2 regions of the Achromobacter sp. SX5 genome follow, and region 1 is predicted to be linked to the other one. Evidence: predicted binding sites of a transcription regulator. Region 1 holds the regulator's gene; the other holds the start of a gene.

The links. Region 1 encodes NrdR, which represses ribonucleotide reductase genes. Its sites were predicted from a motif close to CACNANATNTNGTG; they were not measured.
Region 2: AC1M14_RS14320 (ribonucleoside triphosphate reductase) is a predicted target of NrdR. The motif match lies at 2,730-2,743, and genes of this name have one in related genera.

The regions. Positions count from the first base shown of each region.
Region 1 covers NZ_CM160041.1:5,043,858-5,048,264, reverse strand. Annotated here, with positions in the region: gene AC1M14_RS23605 (YbhB/YbcL family Raf kinase inhibitor-like protein) at 1-283, shown strand, start outside; gene glyA (serine hydroxymethyltransferase) at 550-1,800, shown strand; gene nrdR (transcriptional regulator NrdR) at 1,973-2,452, shown strand; gene AC1M14_RS23590 (GlxA family transcriptional regulator) at 2,464-3,426, opposite strand; gene AC1M14_RS23585 (cysteine hydrolase family protein) at 3,436-3,999, opposite strand; gene ribD (bifunctional diaminohydroxyphosphoribosylaminopyrimidine deaminase/5-amino-6-(5-phosphoribosylamino)uracil reductase RibD) at 4,192-4,407, shown strand, end outside.
Region 2 covers NZ_CM160041.1:3,043,730-3,048,136, reverse strand. Annotated here, with positions in the region: gene AC1M14_RS14330 (anaerobic ribonucleoside-triphosphate reductase activating protein) at 1-545, opposite strand, end outside; gene nrdD (anaerobic ribonucleoside-triphosphate reductase) at 511-693, opposite strand; gene AC1M14_RS14320 (ribonucleoside triphosphate reductase) at 729-2,723, opposite strand; gene AC1M14_RS14315 (DUF3325 domain-containing protein) at 2,854-3,204, opposite strand; gene AC1M14_RS14310 (PepSY-associated TM helix domain-containing protein) at 3,201-4,407, opposite strand, start outside.

The sequences.
Region 1 (4,407 bases):
CAACTCGTATTCCTCGTGGTTCGCCAATGACCACGACATGAGCGGGGATTATTTCGGCTATGACGGCCCGTGCCCGCCCTGGAACGACGCGCTGGTGCACCGCTATGTGTTCACCCTGTACGCGCTGGACGTGCCGACCCTGAACCTGCAGGGTTCGTTCACCGGCGAGGACGCGCTGCGCGCCATGCAGAACCACGTGCTGGCCAAAGCCTCGCTGACCGGCACCTACACGCTCAACCCCAGGCTTGCGCCCAAGCAGATCGGCGCCACCTCGGCCTCCTGAGGCCGCGCCGCCGGCAAGGGGCCGCTTTATGCGGCCCTTTTTTTCTTGCCGGCTTGCATGAAAGTTCCTCAAGCCGGCTTGAGGCGTTTTGCCGTACGCGCCGCGATGCCGTGGTTTTCGCGCCCGTCGAGGCATTTTTGCCCGGGTTGCGCGCATTTTGGCGGCAATTTGCCCGGCCCGACGCGGTAAACTATCCGCCATTGTCCGGGTTTACCCCGTCCGACGCCGTTTTCCTCTCTTTCTTACCGTCTCAGGAACCCCCCGTCATGTTTGACCGCAACCTCACCCTGTCCAAGGCTGACCCGGACGTTTGGGCCGCCATCCAGAAGGAAGACGTGCGCCAGGAGCAGCACATCGAGCTGATCGCTTCGGAAAACTACGCCAGCCCGGCCGTCATGGAAGCCCAGGGCACGCAGTTCACGAACAAGTACGCCGAAGGCTACCCGGGCAAGCGCTACTACGGCGGTTGCGAGTACGTGGACGTGGTCGAACAGCTGGCCATCGACCGCCTGAAGCAGATCTTCGGCGCCGAAGCCGCCAACGTGCAGCCCAACTCGGGCTCGCAGGCCAACCAGGGCGTGTACATGGCCGTCCTCAAGCCGGGCGACACCGTGCTGGGCATGAGCCTGGCCGAAGGCGGCCACCTGACCCACGGCGCTTCCGTCAACGCCTCGGGCAAGCTGTACAACTTCATCTCGTACGGCCTGGACGAAAACGAAGTCCTGAACTACGCCCAGGTCGAGCAGCTGGCCAAGGAGCACAAGCCCAAGCTGATCGTCGCCGGCGCCTCGGCCTACGCCCTGCACATCGATTTCGAGCGCATGGCCCGCATCGCCCACGACAACGGTGCGCTGTTCATGGTCGACATCGCCCACTACGCCGGCCTGGTCGCCGGCGGCGTCTACCCCAACCCGGTGCCGCACGCCGACTTCGTCACCTCGACCACGCACAAGTCGCTGCGCGGCCCGCGCGGCGGCGTCATCATGATGAAGGCCGAGTACGAAAAGATCATCAACTCGGCGATCTTCCCCGGCATCCAGGGCGGCCCGCTGATGCACGTCATCGCCGGCAAGGCCGTGGCCTTCAAGGAAGCGCTGGAACCCGAGTTCAAGACCTACGCCGAGCAGGTCGTCAAGAACGCCAAGGTCCTGGCCGACACGCTGGTCAAGCGCGGCCTGCGCATCGTTTCCGGCCGCACCGAAAGCCACGTGATGCTGGTGGACCTGCGCTCCAAGGGCATCACCGGCAAGGAAGCCGAAGCCGTGCTGGGCCAGGCCCACATCACGGTCAACAAGAACGCCATCCCGAACGACCCGGAAAAGCCCTTCGTGACCAGCGGCATCCGCCTGGGCACGCCGGCCATGACCACCCGCGGCTTCAAGGAAGCGGAAGCCGAGCTGACCGCCAACCTGATCGCCGACGTGCTGGACAACCCGCGCGACGAGGCCAACATCGCCGCCGTGCGCGCCCGCGTCAATGAACTGACCGCGCGCCTGCCGGTCTACGGCAAGAAGTAAGCCCGCCTGCGGGCCGCGCGCCCGCACTGGCCTGGCTAAGGGACGGTCCCGCAAGGCGCCGTCCCTTCGCTTTTTTGCGGGCCCCGGCCTTGCGGCCTGGCCTGTATGGATGGCTGCGGGTCGCCGTTACAATATGCTTAACTATTGCCTCCAGCGCCTTTAGGGATCACACATGCGGTGTCCATTTTGCGGCAATGCCGAAACGCAGGTCGTCGACAGCCGGGTCTCCGAAGAGGGCGACGCCATCCGGCGTCGCCGCCGCTGCCTGTCCTGCGACAAGCGGTTCACCACGTATGAACGGGTGGAGCTCGCCATGCCTTCGGTCGTCAAGCGCAACGGCAGCCGCAGCGATTACGATCCCGGCAAGCTGCGCGCCAGCCTGAGCCTGGCGCTGCGCAAGCGGCCGGTCAGCACCGAAGACGTGGACGCCGCGGTCGCCCGCATCGAAGAGCAGCTGCTGGCCAGCGGGCTGCGCGAGGTGCCCACCGAGCAGATCGGCGAACTGGTCATGAACGAGCTGCGCAAGCTCGACAAGGTGGCCTACGTGCGCTTCGCCTCGGTCTACAAGAGCTTCGAGGACATCGGCGAATTCGTCGAGGCCATCCGCGAGATGCAGGGCCCGCTGCTGCCGGGCAAGCTGCGCAAGGACTAAGCCCCGTCCCGTCAGTGTTCGGCCGCCGCGCGCGCCAGGCTGGGCGTGAGCGGCTGGAACTTGCGCCAGACCCGCCGCATGTGCTGGGCCGAGCCGAAACCCGATTTTTCGGCCACGCGCTCCAGGTCCAGCCGGGTGTCGCGCAGCAGGTCGCGCGCCAGCGCCACGCGTATCTGGTAGAGATAGTCCATCGGCGTGCAGCCCGCGTGCTCGCGGAACAGGCGGGTCAGATGGCGCGCGCTGGTATGCGCGTGGTCGGCCAGCGATTGCGCCGACCACGGCGCCGCCGGATCGCGGATCACGGCGTCCTGCACCCGGTGCACGCCCGGATGCAGGTGGCTGCGGTGGTCCAGCCAGGGCGACAGCGCCGAATCGGTGCCGGCGCGCCGCTGGTAGACCACCATGTCGCGCGCCACCTCGCTGGCCACCCGCGGCCCGCAATGGCGCGACACCATGTGCAGCGCCAGGTCGATGCCGGCGGTAATGCCGGCGCTGCTGACCAGTTTGCCGTCCTCGACGAAGATGCGGTTGTCGTGCAGCCGCGCGCTCGGGTCTATGGCCGCCAGCTGCTGCAGGCAGCTGTGGTGCGTGGTGCATTCGCGCTGCCGCGTCAGTCCGGCGCGGGCCGCGAACAGCGCGCCCGCGCACACGGTCATCAGCGTGAAGCCGTCGGCCGGGTGGCGCTGCGCGAGCCACTCGATGATGGCGCGGGCCTGCGGTTCGTCCAGGCGCGTGGGCTGGCCCACCACGCCCGATACGATGACCAGCGCGTGCGCCGGCAAGGCTGCCGGCAGCGGCTTGACCTGGGCCAGGTGCAGGCCGGGCAGGCCGCTCTCGACCTCGCGCGACGGGCCGCAGAAATGCAGTTCGAACGCGCCGGGGCAGAGTTTGTTGGCCACGCGGAACGCTTCGGCCGGGCCGGCCACGTCCAGCAGGACGACGCCTTGCGACAGCACGAAATACACCGGCACCATGCGCGGCTCCTAGCCCGCCAGCGCGTCGGCGGCCCGCGCGATGCGGGCGAAGCGCCCCTGCAGCACCAGTTCGGTGCGGTCGCGGATCTCGGCCGGCGTGTAGTTCTTGCCGGACGGACTCTGCATGGCGAAGGTCAGCGTGGCGTCGGTCGGGAATACGACCTTGAAACCGGCGTCGCTGGCGTGGCGGGCCGTGGTTTCGCAGCACTGCTCGGTGCGGATGCCGCAGACGATGACGCCCTCGATGCCGTGCTCGCGCAGCCAGTCGTGCAGGCTGGCGCCGTCGGCGTCGACCGCGTAGAGCGAGGAATGCACGGTCTTGTGGAACACGGCGGAGGGGGCGAGGTGCAGCTCCTTCAGCGTGCGCACGTGGCCGGAAGCCAGCGAGAACGGGTTGGCCGGGTCGTTGGCGGCGCTGGTGTGGAACACCTGCAGCACCGGCATGTCCCGGGCGACGGCGGCGTCGATCAGGGACTGGATCTGCCCGAGGAACGCCGGATATTCCGTTTCGTCCCAAAACGGACGCAGCCGGAAAGATTCTTGTACGTCGATGACGATCAGCGCTTGTTTCATGGACCGGCTCCAGGCAGTGGAATAAAAAGGGGTGTAGCGACAGTTTTACTGCAATCCCGGCCCCGCCGGCGCGCCGCGAAAGACGCCTATCGGCCCAAAACGGACATTCACTGCTGGCCCCGTCGCAGGCGGCCGGCGCGGCATACAATCCTGGGCATGATGACCCCGAGCGACCCCGACGACGTTTTCTGGATGCGACGCGCGCTGGACCTGGCGCGCACCGTCATGTACTCCACCGCGCCCAACCCCCGGGTCGGCTGCGTGATCGTGCGCGACGGGCGCGTGCTGGGCGAAGGCGCGACCCAGCCCCCCGGCGGTCCCCATGCCGAAGTCTGCGCCCTGCGCGACGCGCAGGCGCGCGGCGAGTCGGTGGCCGGCGCCACGCTGTACGTGACGCTGGAACCCTGC
Region 2 (4,407 bases), 2.0 Mb from region 1:
CCGGTGATGTCGTCGTAGCCGGCGGCGTCGGCCTTGATGTCCAGGCCCACCCAGTCCAGGTGCTGCAGCACGTCGGCCAGGCGCAGCGGATAGATGCCGGCGGTGTGCATGCCGACCTGGTAGCCCATGCGCCGCACGTCGCGGATCATCTGGGCCAGGCGCGGCTCGCTCAGGGGTTCGCCGCCGGAGAATACGACGGCGTCCAGCAGCCCCTTGCGGGTTTCGAGGAAAGCGCGGATGTCATGCCAGTCGTAGCGCGCGGTGCGCGTCTGCAATTCGGTGTTGTGGCAGTAATGGCAGCGCCAGGGGCAGCCGGCGATGAAGACCACGGCGGCCAGCTTGCCGGGCCAGTCCACGGTGGAAAAAGGCACCAGCCCGCCCACCGAATGGGCGTGGCGCGGCAAGGGCTGCAGTACCGGCTGCGGCAAGGCGGCGTAGGCCGGCCTGACGGCCATCCTGCGCGCGGCGGGAGCGGACCCCGGCCCGCAGGCCGGGGCAGGACGCGCGCCCTCAGGCGCGGCGTTCGACGAAGAAGCGGCGTTCATTGAATTCGCCTTGTTTGCCGGTGTTGAAGGACGAAACGGGACGGTGGTAGCCCATCACGCGGGTCCAGATCTCGCAGCGCACGCGCTGGCTGTCGTCCAGCATCGGGGCGGTGGCGGGGGCGATGTCGGGGGTGGTCAGGGTTTGCATAGAGGTTCCTTGGTAGAGGCCAGGGGGATATCCGGCTAGGCCGGGGTGCAGCATGACGATTGCCGGGCGAGCAGCTCGGCATCGCATTTGGGGCAGAACTCGTGGCGTCCCGCCAGATAGCCGTGGTTGGGGCAGATCGAGAAGGTCGGCGTGACGGTGATGTAGGGCAGGCGGAAATTCGACAGCGCGCGGCGCACCAGCTCCTTGCAGGCGCCGGCCGAGGACACGGCCTCGTTCATGTACAGGTGCAGCACGGTGCCGCCGGTGTACTTGCCCTGCAGCGCTTCCTGAAGCTCCAGCGCATGGAAGGGGTCGTCCGTATGCCCCACCGGCAGCTGGCTGGAATTGGTGTAGTAGGGCTGCGCGTCGCTGCCGGCCTGCAGGATGTCGGGATAGCGCTTGCGGTCCTCGCGCGCGAAACGGTAGGTGGTGCCTTCGGCCGGCGTGGCCTCCAGGTTGTACAGGTGGCCGGTCTGTTCCTGGAATTCGGTCATGCGGGCGCGCACGCGGTCCAGCAGCCGGACCGCCATGGCGTGGCCCGGCCCGGTGGTGATGTCGTCCATATCGCCGGTGAAGTTGCGGATCATCTCGTTGATGCCGTTCACCCCCAGCGTGCTGAAGTGGTTGCGCAGCGTGCCCAGGTAGCGGCGGGTGTAGGGATACAGGCCCTGGTCGATGTAGCGCTGCACCACCTTGCGCTTGGTTTCGAGCACGTCGCGCCCCAGTTCCAGCAGATGGTCCAGGCGCGCCATCAGCTTGCCCTCGTCGCCGCGGCAGGTATAGCCCAGGCGCGCGCAGTTGACCGTGACCACGCCCACCGAGCCGGTCTGCTCGGCCGAGCCGAACAGGCCGTTGCCGCGCTTGAGCAGTTCGCGCAGGTCCAGCTGCAGGCGGCAGCACATGGAGCGCACCATGTGCGGCTCCAGGTCGGAATTGAGGAAGTTCTGGAAATAAGGCAGGCCGTAGCGCGCCGTCATTTCGAACAGGCGTTCGGTGTTGGGATGGTCCCAGTCGAAGTCCGGCGTGATGTTGTAGGTGGGGATGGGGAAGGTGAAGACGCGGCCCTTGGCGTCGCCGGCCATCATGACTTCGATGTAGGCGCGGTTGATCATGTCCATCTCGGCCTGCAGGTCGCCGTAGGCGAACGGCATTTCCTCGCCGCCCACGTACGGAATCTGTTCGCGCAGGTCGGCCGGGCAGGTCCAGTCGAAGGTCAGGTTGGTGAACGGCGTCTGCGTGCCCCAGCGGCTGGGCACGTTGAGGTTGTAGATCAGCTCCTGCATGGCCTGCTTGACCTGCGCGTAGGTCATGGCGTCGCGGCGGATGAAAGGCGCCATGTAGGTGTCGAACGAGCTGAAGGCCTGCGCGCCGGCCCATTCGTTCTGCAGCGTGCCCAGGAAGTTGACGATCTGGCCGATGGCGGCCGACATGTGGCGCGGCGGCGTGGCCTCGACCTTGCCGGGGATGCCGTTGAAGCCTTCGGTCAGCAGCTGGCGCAGCGACCAGCCGGCGCAATAGCCGCTCAGCATGTCCAGGTCGTGGATGTGGATGTCGCCTTCGCGGTGGGCGCGTCCGGCCTCCGGCGCGAAGACATTGGACAGCCAGTAGTTGGCGGTGACCTTGCCCGCGACGTTCAGGATCAGGCCGCCCAGGCTGTAGCCCTGGTTGGCGTTGGCGTTGACGCGCCAGTCGCGCTGCTCCAGGTATTCCTCCATGGCGCTTTCCACGTCCACCAGGGTGTGGCGCAGCGAGCGCAGGCGGGCGTGCTGCTCGCGGTAGACGATGTAGGCGCGCGCCGTGCGCCAGCGGCCGGCCTGGACCAGGACTTCCTCGACGCGGTTCTGGATGGTTTCGACGCCGGGGCAGGGCTGGTCGGCCAGCGCGTCGATGACGGCGTCGGTCAGCGCCTGCGCGCCCGCGAGGTCCAGTTCCCCGGTGCTCTGGCCGGCCGCGGCGATGGCGAGGGCGATCTTGTCGCGGTCGAACGCCACGACCCGGCCGTCGCGCTTGAGTATGTGCTGGATATGCATGACTGACACCATATGTAGTAGGGTGGTGAAACTCTATCACCACATATGGTGTCGTCGACGTACGCGAGACGCGGGATTTCAGCCCTGCTTGATGCGCGTCAAACGCGTTTTTCGCGCCTTGCGCGGACCGTCAAAAGCCGATTCCGACCCCGGCCAGCGCGATCGCCAGGGCCAGCGCCGCGGTGCGCGCCGCCGGCTGCGGGGCCCACGACAGCATGCCGACCCACAGCAGGGCGCCGGCCGACAGCCAGCCCAGCCAGGCCACCACGCCCACCGTATTGCCCCACAGGCTGACGCAGGGCAGGAGGGCCAGGGCCAGCAGCAGCAGGCCGGCGCCGCGCAGCACGCGGCTGTGTCCGGCCGACGGGTCGCGGCCCCAGACCTGGTCGTAATGGCGCGGCATGGCCAGGCTCAGGCAGGCCATGCCGGAGTAGGTCAGCAGCAGGGCCATGCCGATGGCGTACAGGTCGTTGGAATTCATGCCGCTGCCTCTTCGTTTGCGCGGGGGATGCGCTGCGAGGGCGCCGTAGCGGGCCGGCGCCATAACCGCAGGGCCGCCCAGCCCGATAGTACGCCGAAAGCCAGGGCGCTCAGTTCGACGCCGGCGCTTTCCCAGTCGCCGCGCGCGATCTGCGCGTACAGGTGGTCGCCCACGGCGGCGTACGACATCAGCGGCAGCAGCAGGCACAGCGCCGACAGCAGGCCCAGCTGCATGATCCAGGCGCGGCGCGGGGCGCATAGCCAGGCATGCGGCAGCGTCAGCGCCCAGATCAGGAAGAAGACGCGCAGCTCCCAGGCGGCCCGGTCCTGCAGCGTCACCGGCAGCAGGCGATTGGCCCAGAAATAGCCGACGCAGGCGATGCCCAGCCCGGCCATCGCGGCCACGTTCAGTCCTTCGATCAGGCGGTAGACGCGCGCGGTGGCGGCGCCGAATTCGCCGCCGTGCCGGGCGCGGCGCTTGACCATGAAGAGGACCGCGCCGGTGCCCATCAGGGCCGCGCCGGCCATGCCGCAGATGAAATACAGCCATTGCATGGCCACGCCGCCGAACCTGGCCATGTGCAGGTCGCTCAAGACCTGGCGCGTGCGCGGCGCGGCGCCGCCCAGCACTTCGCCGGCCGGGCGCACGCGCAGCAGTTCGCCGTCGCCCGTGAACTCCGCCATGCCGGTGGTGGCGCTGATGTTGCGCAAGGTGTCGGCCGCCTCGTTCCAGCCGTACACGCCGATGCGCATGGAGCTGTCTTCGGGGTTGCGGATGACGATGGCGCGGGCGGTCTGGCCGATCAGGCTTTCGGCCCGGGCGACGATGGGCTCCAGCGCCGGCACGGCCTGGGCGGCGCCGCTGCGCGCGAGCATCGGCTCGCCTTCCAGTTCGGCCAGATAGGCGCGCAGCGCCTGCGGGCCCTCGCCGTAGGTGGCGGAAACGGGAGCGGGCATGAGCGTCGCGCCGGAAATCACCACGCCGGTGTAGGCGATCATGAACAGAAAGGGCAGGGTCAGCACCGCGCTCGTATTGTGCGCGTCCAGCCACGAGCGCTGGCCCTTGTTGGCGCGGAAGGTGAAGAAATCCTTGAAGATGCGTTTGTGCGTGACCACGCCGGAAATCAGCGCCACCAGCATCGCCATGGTGGCGAAGGCCACGATCCACAGCCCCAGCCCGGCGTCGTGCAGGGTGTAGTGGAAG